2 regions of the Thalassospira sp. CA1 genome follow, and region 2 is predicted to be linked to the other one. Evidence: predicted binding sites of a transcription regulator. Region 2 holds the regulator's gene; the other holds the start of a gene.
What was found. Region 2 encodes HrcA, which represses chaperone genes, less so after heat shock. Its sites were predicted from a motif close to GTTAGCACTCNCCNNNGGNGAGTGCTAAC; they were not measured.
Positions count from the first base shown of each region.

Region 1: groES (co-chaperone GroES) is a predicted target of HrcA. The motif match lies at 2,254-2,282, and genes of this name have one in related genera.

Region 1 covers NZ_JBZCIA010000005.1:83,952-88,375, reverse strand. Annotated here, with positions in the region: gene AC5Q5A_RS10580 (NADH:flavin oxidoreductase/NADH oxidase) at 1-61, shown strand, start outside; gene groL (chaperonin GroEL) at 187-1,842, opposite strand; gene groES (co-chaperone GroES) at 1,902-2,189, opposite strand; gene AC5Q5A_RS10565 (hypothetical protein) at 2,698-3,408, shown strand; gene rfbC (dTDP-4-dehydrorhamnose 3,5-epimerase) at 3,560-4,117, shown strand; gene rfbA (glucose-1-phosphate thymidylyltransferase RfbA) at 4,124-4,424, opposite strand, start outside.
Region 2 covers NZ_JBZCIA010000001.1:224,625-229,048, reverse strand. Annotated here, with positions in the region: gene rdgB (RdgB/HAM1 family non-canonical purine NTP pyrophosphatase) at 1-479, opposite strand, end outside; gene rph (ribonuclease PH) at 558-1,274, opposite strand; gene hrcA (heat-inducible transcriptional repressor HrcA) at 1,579-2,637, shown strand; gene grpE (nucleotide exchange factor GrpE) at 2,689-3,330, shown strand; gene AC5Q5A_RS01100 (NAD-dependent deacylase) at 3,463-4,209, shown strand; gene AC5Q5A_RS01095 (ArsR/SmtB family transcription factor) at 4,219-4,424, opposite strand, start outside.

The sequences.
Region 1 (4,424 bases), on a different contig from region 2:
CAAGGCCGCTCCGCAATATCTGCGCTGTCAGCCCAGAACGCTTAAAAAGTTGTTTGGCTGACACCTTTTGAATTCATCAAAGAGCCCGCCAGTCTGCGGGCTCTTTTTTATTGCCGTTTAGACAAAGAAAAGGGGCCCGCCAATGGCGAGCCCCTTCCCTTATGCGATAGGTCGGTTGGGTAAGGCTTAGAAGCCCATGCCACCCATGCCGCCCATACCACCCATGCCGCCCATGTCAGGCGCACCGCCAGCCGGTTTGTCTTCGGCTTTCTCGGCGATCATGCATTCGGTGGTGATCAGCAGACCAGCGACCGATGCTGCGTCCTGCAGAGCAGTACGAACAACTTTGGCCGGGTCGATGATGCCAGCTTTGACGAGGTTGGTGTATTCGCCCTTCTGAGCGTCATAACCGAACTCTACGTCGTCCTGCTCAAGCAGTTTGCCAGCAACAACAGCGCCGTCTACGCCAGCGTTCTGTGCGATCTGGCGAACCGGTGCCTGCAGGGCACGGCGAACGATGTCAACACCGATGGTCTGGTCGTGGTTTTCACCTTCAAGGCCTTCGAGGGCTTTGACAGAGTACAGCAGAGCCGTACCACCACCAGCAACAATGCCTTCTTCAACAGCAGCGCGGGTCGCGTGCAGGGCATCGTCAACGCGGTCTTTGCGTTCTTTCACTTCGATTTCCGAAGCGCCACCGATTTTGATCACTGCAACGCCGCCTGCGAGTTTCGCGAGACGTTCCTGCAGTTTTTCACGATCGTAGTCAGAGGTGGTTTCTTCGATCTGGGCGCGGATCTGGCCAACGCGTGCTTCGATCTGTGCTTTCTCACCGGCACCATCAATGATGGTGGTTTCTTCTTTGGTGATGGTAACCGATTTCGCGGTACCGAGCATATCGAGGGTGACGCTTTCCAGCTTGATGCCGAGATCTTCGGAGACAACCTGACCACCGGTAAGGATGGCGATGTCTTCGAGCATGGCTTTACGACGGTCGCCGAAGCCCGGTGCTTTAACAGCAGCGATTTTCAGACCACCGCGCAGCTTGTTGACAACCAGGGTTGCCAGTGCTTCGCCTTCGATGTCTTCAGCAATGATCAGAAGCGGCTTGCCGGACTGAACAACCGACTCAAGCAGCGGAAGGATCGGCTGAAGCGAGGAGATTTTCTTGTCGAACAGCAGGATGTACGGAGCATCCATTTCTGCGACCATTTTCTCCGGGTTGGTTACGAAGTACGGAGACAGGTAACCACGGTCGAACTGCATGCCTTCGACAACGTCGAGTTCGGTGTGCAGGCCTTTGGCTTCCTCAACGGTGATAACGCCTTCGTTGCCAACTTTTTCCATGGCTTCTGCGATCATGTCGCCGACTTCACGGTCACCGTTAGCAGAAATGTTACCAACCTGTGCGATCTCATCGCGACCGGCAACTTTACGTGCACGGCTCTGGATGGATTCGATCACTTTGGTGGTCGCAAGGTCGATACCGCGCTTCAGGTCCATCGGGTTCATGCCGGCAGCAACAGACTTGTTGCCTTCACGAACGATGGCCTGTGCCAGAACGGTTGCGGTCGTGGTGCCGTCACCAGCCAGATCGGCGGTTTTCGACGCGACTTCGCGAACCATCTGTGCGCCCATGTTTTCGAACTTGTCGGTCAGTTCGATTTCTTTGGCGACCGAAACACCGTCCTTGGTCACGCGCGGTGCGCCAAAGGACTTTTCGATAACAACGTTACGACCTTTCGGGCCGAGGGTCACCTTGACAGCATCTGCCAGGATGTCGACACCGCGCAGCATTTTGGCGCGTGCGTCAGTGGAGAATTTTACTTCTTTAGCAGCCATAATATTCTTTCCTCTCTATGAGACGGATGAACGTGGACAAATCACCCAAACGGGCTGACTTAGTCCATGATGCCCATGATGTCGGATTCTTTCATGATCAACAGCTCTTCGCCGTCGACCTTGACTTCGGTGCCCGACCATTTACCAAACAGGACTTTGTCACCTGCTTTGACGTCGAGGGCTACGACCGAGCCATCTTCTTTGCGAACGCCAGAACCAACAGCGATGACTTCGCCTTCCTGCGGTTTTTCTTTGGCGGTATCCGGAATAATGATGCCACCGGCAGTTTTGGTGTCGGATTCGACACGACGTACCAGTACTCGATCATGCAGCGGACGGAACTTCATTTTAGACAACTCCGTGTTTAAGCTAAGGCTCGTTAATAACTAAGACTAACCGGGATGAGCCCGTATTAGCACTCACCCCCGGCGAGTGCTAACAGCATTTATTGGAGTACCAGTTCAAAGTCAATAGGGAGATGTAAAAAGACGCAGAAATGTCACGATTTTTGGCGATTTCCGCATCCGGGACGCAGCAAAAATCCGCCCCCGTTTTAAAGCGGGCTGATCAAAACATTTTCATGCCGCGGAAACAAGCCCCGACACCACGCCGCAGAAGAATATATATCGGGCTGTCACACTTGCTTTTGTCAAAGGGCTGTTTGGCAGATCCGGTTCAGGTGACGAAGATGCCTGTTTCAAACACCTATGAAAAAGCGGACTTCACGTCTAAGCTCCAGCCAAAGAACGCAAACAACATCCAATGACCGCGCAAACACCCGGATGACAAAAAATGTCGTGCAGTAAAAATTCATCGGCCCTGCCGTCCGGGCCTTCAGATAAACGACAAGAGCTGATGGCGCCCGTTTTTCTGTTTTTTGCCCTTGTCGGTTTGTTTTCTTCGCAAACAATCAGCACTTATGCTTGGGCCGATGAGGCTGATGTCGAATGCCCCAAAAAGATCGCCTATGTCGAAAATGACCCGATGTCGCAGAAGTCGATTGTGATCTTGCAGAAACTCTATGCGGATCTCGGCTGCCCGCTTCAGGCCGTCAAACTACCGGGGCGTCGCGGACTTTTGCATTTCAACCAAGGCCTCGTGGATGGCGAGTTATACAGGGCAATCCCGGCCGAAAAGAACTATTCCCGCGCGTTTGTAAGATCATCCCTTGCCCTGCTTGAGATCGCAAACCGGCTTTGGCGCAATCCGAACGATCAAGATCCGTCAACGCCGATTGCCTTTACGCTCGGCGTGATATGGCAGGAAAAGTACGTCCATGCGGATACGGTCAAAACCGGCATTACGCACATGCCAATGATGTATAATACGGAAAAACACCAAGCCTATGCCGAAGGCCGCATCACGCGTCTTCTGTCAGCAGATAGCAATATCGACGACATGCTGACACAGGGCATTCTGGGCAACACACCAGCACCGGTAATCGAGGAGACGATTTCGGTCTTGCCGCTTTATCATTATCTCGGCGCGGAATTCGCCCCCTTCATGAAAAAGTTCTCTGCCCTCGTCGCGCAAACGGATCCATTTCGCAAGGCCCAGAATCAATAATCGCAACGACGGGTGCCGCAACCTTGATAAAGCCGACCGCCCATTCAATTGCCACGCTAAGAATTTTATAAAAATGCGCATATGCACGAAGGCCAAGCTTCTGCTATCCATAGTCTGGACGAATTAATTTACCCTGCACAAGGCAGCACGGATGCAATTTGAAGAGCTGGAAATTCCCGATCTTAAGCTGATCTTCCCGAAGAAATTTGGCGATGAGCGGGGTTTTTTCTCTGAAACCTATAATCTGGAAGCCTTTGCCAAAGCTGGCATCGATCCACAGTTCGTGCAGGACAATCACTCTTTATCGAGCAATGTCGGCGTATTGCGAGGACTGCATTTTCAATGTCCGCCCTTTGCCCAAGACAAGCTGGTTCGGGTCATCAGAGGCCGCATTCTGGATGTCGCCGTCGACATTCGCGCCAAGTCAAAGACGTTCGGGAAATGGGTTTCCACTGAAATCAGTGCAGATGACTGGAACCAGATATTCATTCCCGCCGGTTTCGCCCACGGCTTTGTCACGCTCGAGCCCGATACGGAAGTGAACTACAAGGTATCAGCACCTTATGCTCCGGAAAGCGAACGTGCGATCATGTGGAATGATCCGGACCTTGGCATCGACTGGCCGTTTGACGAAAGCCAGGTCACATTGTCGGCAAAAGACGAGAAAGCCATGAGTTTTGCGAGCTATCGCGAGAACCCGGTATTCTAGTCCCACTTAAAGGATATCGTAGGTTTTTAGAACCGTCTGGAGATATACCTTGTAAGAGCTTGCGCCAAACTCGCTTATCAGCTTTTCAAACTGCTCGACCGAGATCATGCCCTTTCTCAGCGCGATTTCTTCAGGACAGGCAATCTTGAGGCTTTGGCGGCTCTCGACGGTACGGACGAAATTGGCGGCATCAAGCATTGCCGCATGCGTTCCCGTATCCAGCCAGGCATAACCCCTGCCCATCTTCTCGACCTTGAGCGTGCCACGTTTAAGGTAAGCCTTGTTGACGTCGGTAATTTCAAGTTCG
Region 2 (4,424 bases):
GGGTCATAGCCAAAGCCATGCGGACCACGTTTGGGCCAGACAATTTCGCCCTCAACCCGGCCTTCGAAATTCTCGACATGCCCGTCCGGCCAGGCCAGCGACAGGGCACAGATGAACGATGCCCGGCGGTCCGGATGATCACCAATACCGTTCTTGACCTTTTCCATCGCCATGTCGAAATCCTTGTCCGGGCCGGCCCAACGGGCGGAATAAATCCCCGGTGCTCCATCAAGGGCCGAAACCGCCAAACCACTGTCATCGGCAAGGGCCGGAAGATTGGCCCCATTGGCCGCCGCCGTTGATTTCAGCTGCGCATTACCAATAAAGGTCTTTTCGGTTTCTTCGGGTTCGGGCAGGTCAAGCTCACCGGCCGAGAAGACCTCGATGCCAAACGGTTCAAGAAGTTCGGCGATTTCCTTGATCTTGCCTTTGTTGTGGCTGGCGATGACGAGTTTTTTTTCCGTGAAACGACGGGCCATGGTCTTGCCTGAAACTGCGATATCCAACTGATGCGACAAAACGGCAGGCCCGATGCCCGCCGTTCATATTATGGTGCCTTAAAGCCCAAGCGCTTCGCGCTGCTTGGCGAACAATTCCTTGCAGCCCTTTTCCGCCAACGCGAACATCTTATCATAGGATGCACGATCAAACGGCACGTCTTCGGCGGTTGCCTGTACTTCGACAATGCCGCCATTGTCGGCCAGCACGAAATTGGCGTCAGCCCCAGCATTGCTGTCCTCGGCGTAATCAAGATCAAGCACCGCTTCACCTTCATAGATACCGCACGAAATCGCTGCGACCGGCTGGGTCAGCGGGATTTCCTTGATCAGGCCGAGACGACGCACACCCTGAAACGCCAGATGGGCTGCAACATAAGCACCGGTGATCGATGCGGTGCGCGTACCGCCATCGGCCTGAATGACATCGCAATCAAGGCGCATCTGCATTTCGCCCATCGCCTTCATATCGGCAACCGCGCGGATCGAACGGCCAATCAGACGCTGAATTTCCTGGGTGCGGCCGGACTGACCACCGCGCGCGGCTTCGCGCTGCATGCGGCTATCGGTTGCGCGCGGCAGCATGCCGTATTCAGCGGTGATCCAGCCCTTGCCGGAATTGCGCATCCAGCCCGGTACCTTGTCTTCGACCGTGGCGGTACAGATCACATGCGTGTCGCCGAACTTGATCAGGCATGAGCCTTCGGCATACTTGGAAACGCCGGTTTCAATCGTTACATCGCGAAGCTGATCGGGGGTACGGCCGGAAGGGCGCATGAGAAGGAACCTCTTGGTTGTCTGGGCTAGCGTTCGTGGCGACTTGATTGCCCGCGCACGAAGCGAAACTGTCCTGAAAAATTTGGCCCAAAGTAAGATGTGCCCCACCAAACGTCCAGCAGTTTCCCCGGATGTTTTTATCTGTTCTGGTGCAATCCTGGCGCAAAGCAGTTAAACCAACAACTTCGACCAAATTTACAAGCTTGGCTTAGCAATAGGCCGTGCAATTGACGCAATGCGTTTGCCTGACTAAATTCTCCTCACGTTTACGCTTCATCCATCTGGATCAATTGGCACGCAACACATGGCGCATTTTGACGATACATTGCTGGGCGACATGAATGCGCGGTCACGTGAAGTGTTCCGCCAGATTGTCGATGCCTATGTCGAAACCGGCGAGCCGATCGGGTCGCGGTCGATTGCGCGTCGCATGTCGGAAAACCTTTCGGCGGCGACCATTCGCAATGTCATGTCCGACCTTGAAGAAATGGGTCTTCTGGTCGCGCCGCACATTTCGGCCGGGCGCCTGCCCAGTGAAAAGGGCCTGCGCCTGTTTGTGAATGCCCTGATGGAGGTTGGTGACCTTCCCAATGCCGAGCGTGACCAACTGACCAAGAACTGCGAACAGGCGGGCTATTCACTGGATCAGATGCTGGGCGAAGCAACCACGATGTTGTCGGGCCTGTCGCGCTGTGCCGGGCTGGTAGTTGCGCCCAAGACCGATGGCATTCGCTTAAAACAGATCGAATTCGTGGCCCTGTCGCCGGGCAAGGTTCTGGCCGTGCTGGTAGCCCATAATGGCAGTGTCGAGAACCGAATCCTTGATGTTCCGCCTGATTTGCCCGCCTCAGCATTGACAGAAGCGGCAAACTATCTAAATACCCGGTTGGCTGGAAAGACGCTTGATGATGCGCGCCTTTTGATGACAAAGGAGCGTGATCGTCTCAAGCAGGAGCTTGATGAGCTTTCCGCCAATCTGATTGATGCGGGCCTGGCAACATGGGCCGGCGGGGTCAAGGGATCGTCCCTGATTGTGAAGGGGCAATCCCAGCTGCTGGAAAATATCGATACGATTGAACAGCTTGAGACCGTGCGCCGCCTGTTTAACGTGCTCGAAGCCCGCGATCAGATGATTGAATTGCTCGATGTGACGACGGATGCCCAAGGCGTTCAGATTTTCATCGGGTCGGAGAATAAACTGTTCGGCGGATCGGGTCTTTCGATGGTGATTTCGCCCTATCAGAATGCTGAAGGCAGCATTGTGGGTGCAATCGGGGTTGTCGGACCGACCCGGATCAATTATGCCCGGATCATTCCGCTGGTCGATTACACCGCCAAGCTGGTCGGTCGACTGATTGGATAAATCGCGGCGCTGCGTGTCAGGCCGCATAACGTGAAAGTAGCAAGGTTAGCCATGTCGGAAACCGCAAAGAACACTCCGGAAGATCTGCAGGACGTCAATGCAGAGGAAACCGCTTCGGAAGAGGTCGCAGCAGAGGCGACCGAGGAAGTTGTTGAGGACGCCGCCCCCCAGGACCCGATCGCCGCACTTGAAGCCGAAGTCGCGGAACTGAAAGACCGTCTGCTGCGCCAGGCCGCCGAGGTGGAAAACACCCGCCGCCGCGCGAAAAAAGACGTTGAGGATGCTGGCAACTACGCCATCACCAAATTTGCCCGCGACCTTTTGGATGTCAGCGACAACCTGCGCCGCGCGCTTGATGCTGCGGGCGATACGTCCAATGCCGATCCGGCGATGAAAACCCTGTTTGACGGGGTCGAGATGACCGAACAGGCCCTGCAAAAGGCGCTTGAAAAGAACGGCATCGAAAAGCTCGAACCGCTTGGTGAAAAGCTTGACCCGAACAAACATCAGGCCGTGTTTGAACTGCCGCATCCGGAATATCCGGACGGCCACGTCGCACAGGTCATGCAGGCCGGTTACGTGCTTAAGGGCCGTTTGCTGCGCCCCGCCATGGTCGGTGTAACCAAAAATCCGGGCGGTGAAAAACCAAGCCAGACCGACACCCCGGGCGGCAATGTCGATACCTCTGCCTGATCGACAGAAAAATTTCAGATAAACCGGTTTTAGCGGATCGGTTTCGCATTCACCCCTGCCAGACAAACTTGGCGGGGGTGTTTTGTTTGCATTAGGCTACCTTTACTGATCACCAGCACAGGACCGCACACCATGCCGCTTCGCCCCGACTTGATTGACATCCTGCGCGATGAAAACGCCCCGATTGTCATCCTGACCGGGGCTGGCATTTCCAAGGAAAGCGGCCTGCATACCTTTCGCGATCCTGATGGCATCTGGGCGAGATACGATATTTCCGAGGTCGCAACGCCCGAGGCCTTCGTGAGTAATCCCGATCTGGTGCATCATTTTTATAATGACAGGCGCGCTGGCTTGCATGACCCGGCGGTTCAACCCAATGCCGCCCATTTGGCCCTGGCACAGCTAGAGGCCGAATGGCCCGCTGATGTGCTTCTGGTAACCCAGAACATTGATGATCTGCATGGCCGGGCCGGGTCCAAAAACCTCATCCACATGCATGGTGAACTTCTGAAAATCCGCTGTAATCACTGTGATCTGCTCACCGATTGGCCGGGCGACCTTGCCAAGGAAACCCCCTGCCCAAGTTGCGGCAAAGCCGGTGGATTGCGCCCGCATGTGGTGTGGTTTGGCGAAATGCCGCTCGAGATGGAACGCATTTACGCTGCCCTTGGCGATTGCGGGCTTTTCATCTCGATCGGGACATCGGGCAATGTCTATCCGGCGGCCGGGTTCGTTCAGGTCGCCCATGAAGAAGCCGGCGCTGAAACGGTCGAGCTCAATCTCGAACCCAGTTCGGGTGCGACACTGTTTGATCATAGCCGCTATGGCCTCGCCACCGAACTGGTTCCGGCCTTTGTTTCTGCCCTGCTCGGTGATTGATATCTGGCCTTAAGGATTGATCAAATCACGGAATGATTTTTCGCCCGCATCGCTAAAGCGCACAATGCGCGACTCCGGCATCCGTCGGGCCCAACCCAAATCATAGAACCGGTCGAGCAAGGCTGCCCCGAATGATCCGGCCAAATGCGATTGCCGGGCACTCCAATCAAGGCACTCCCGACAGAGCGGTCGGCGCTTGGCCCGCAGACCTTCCA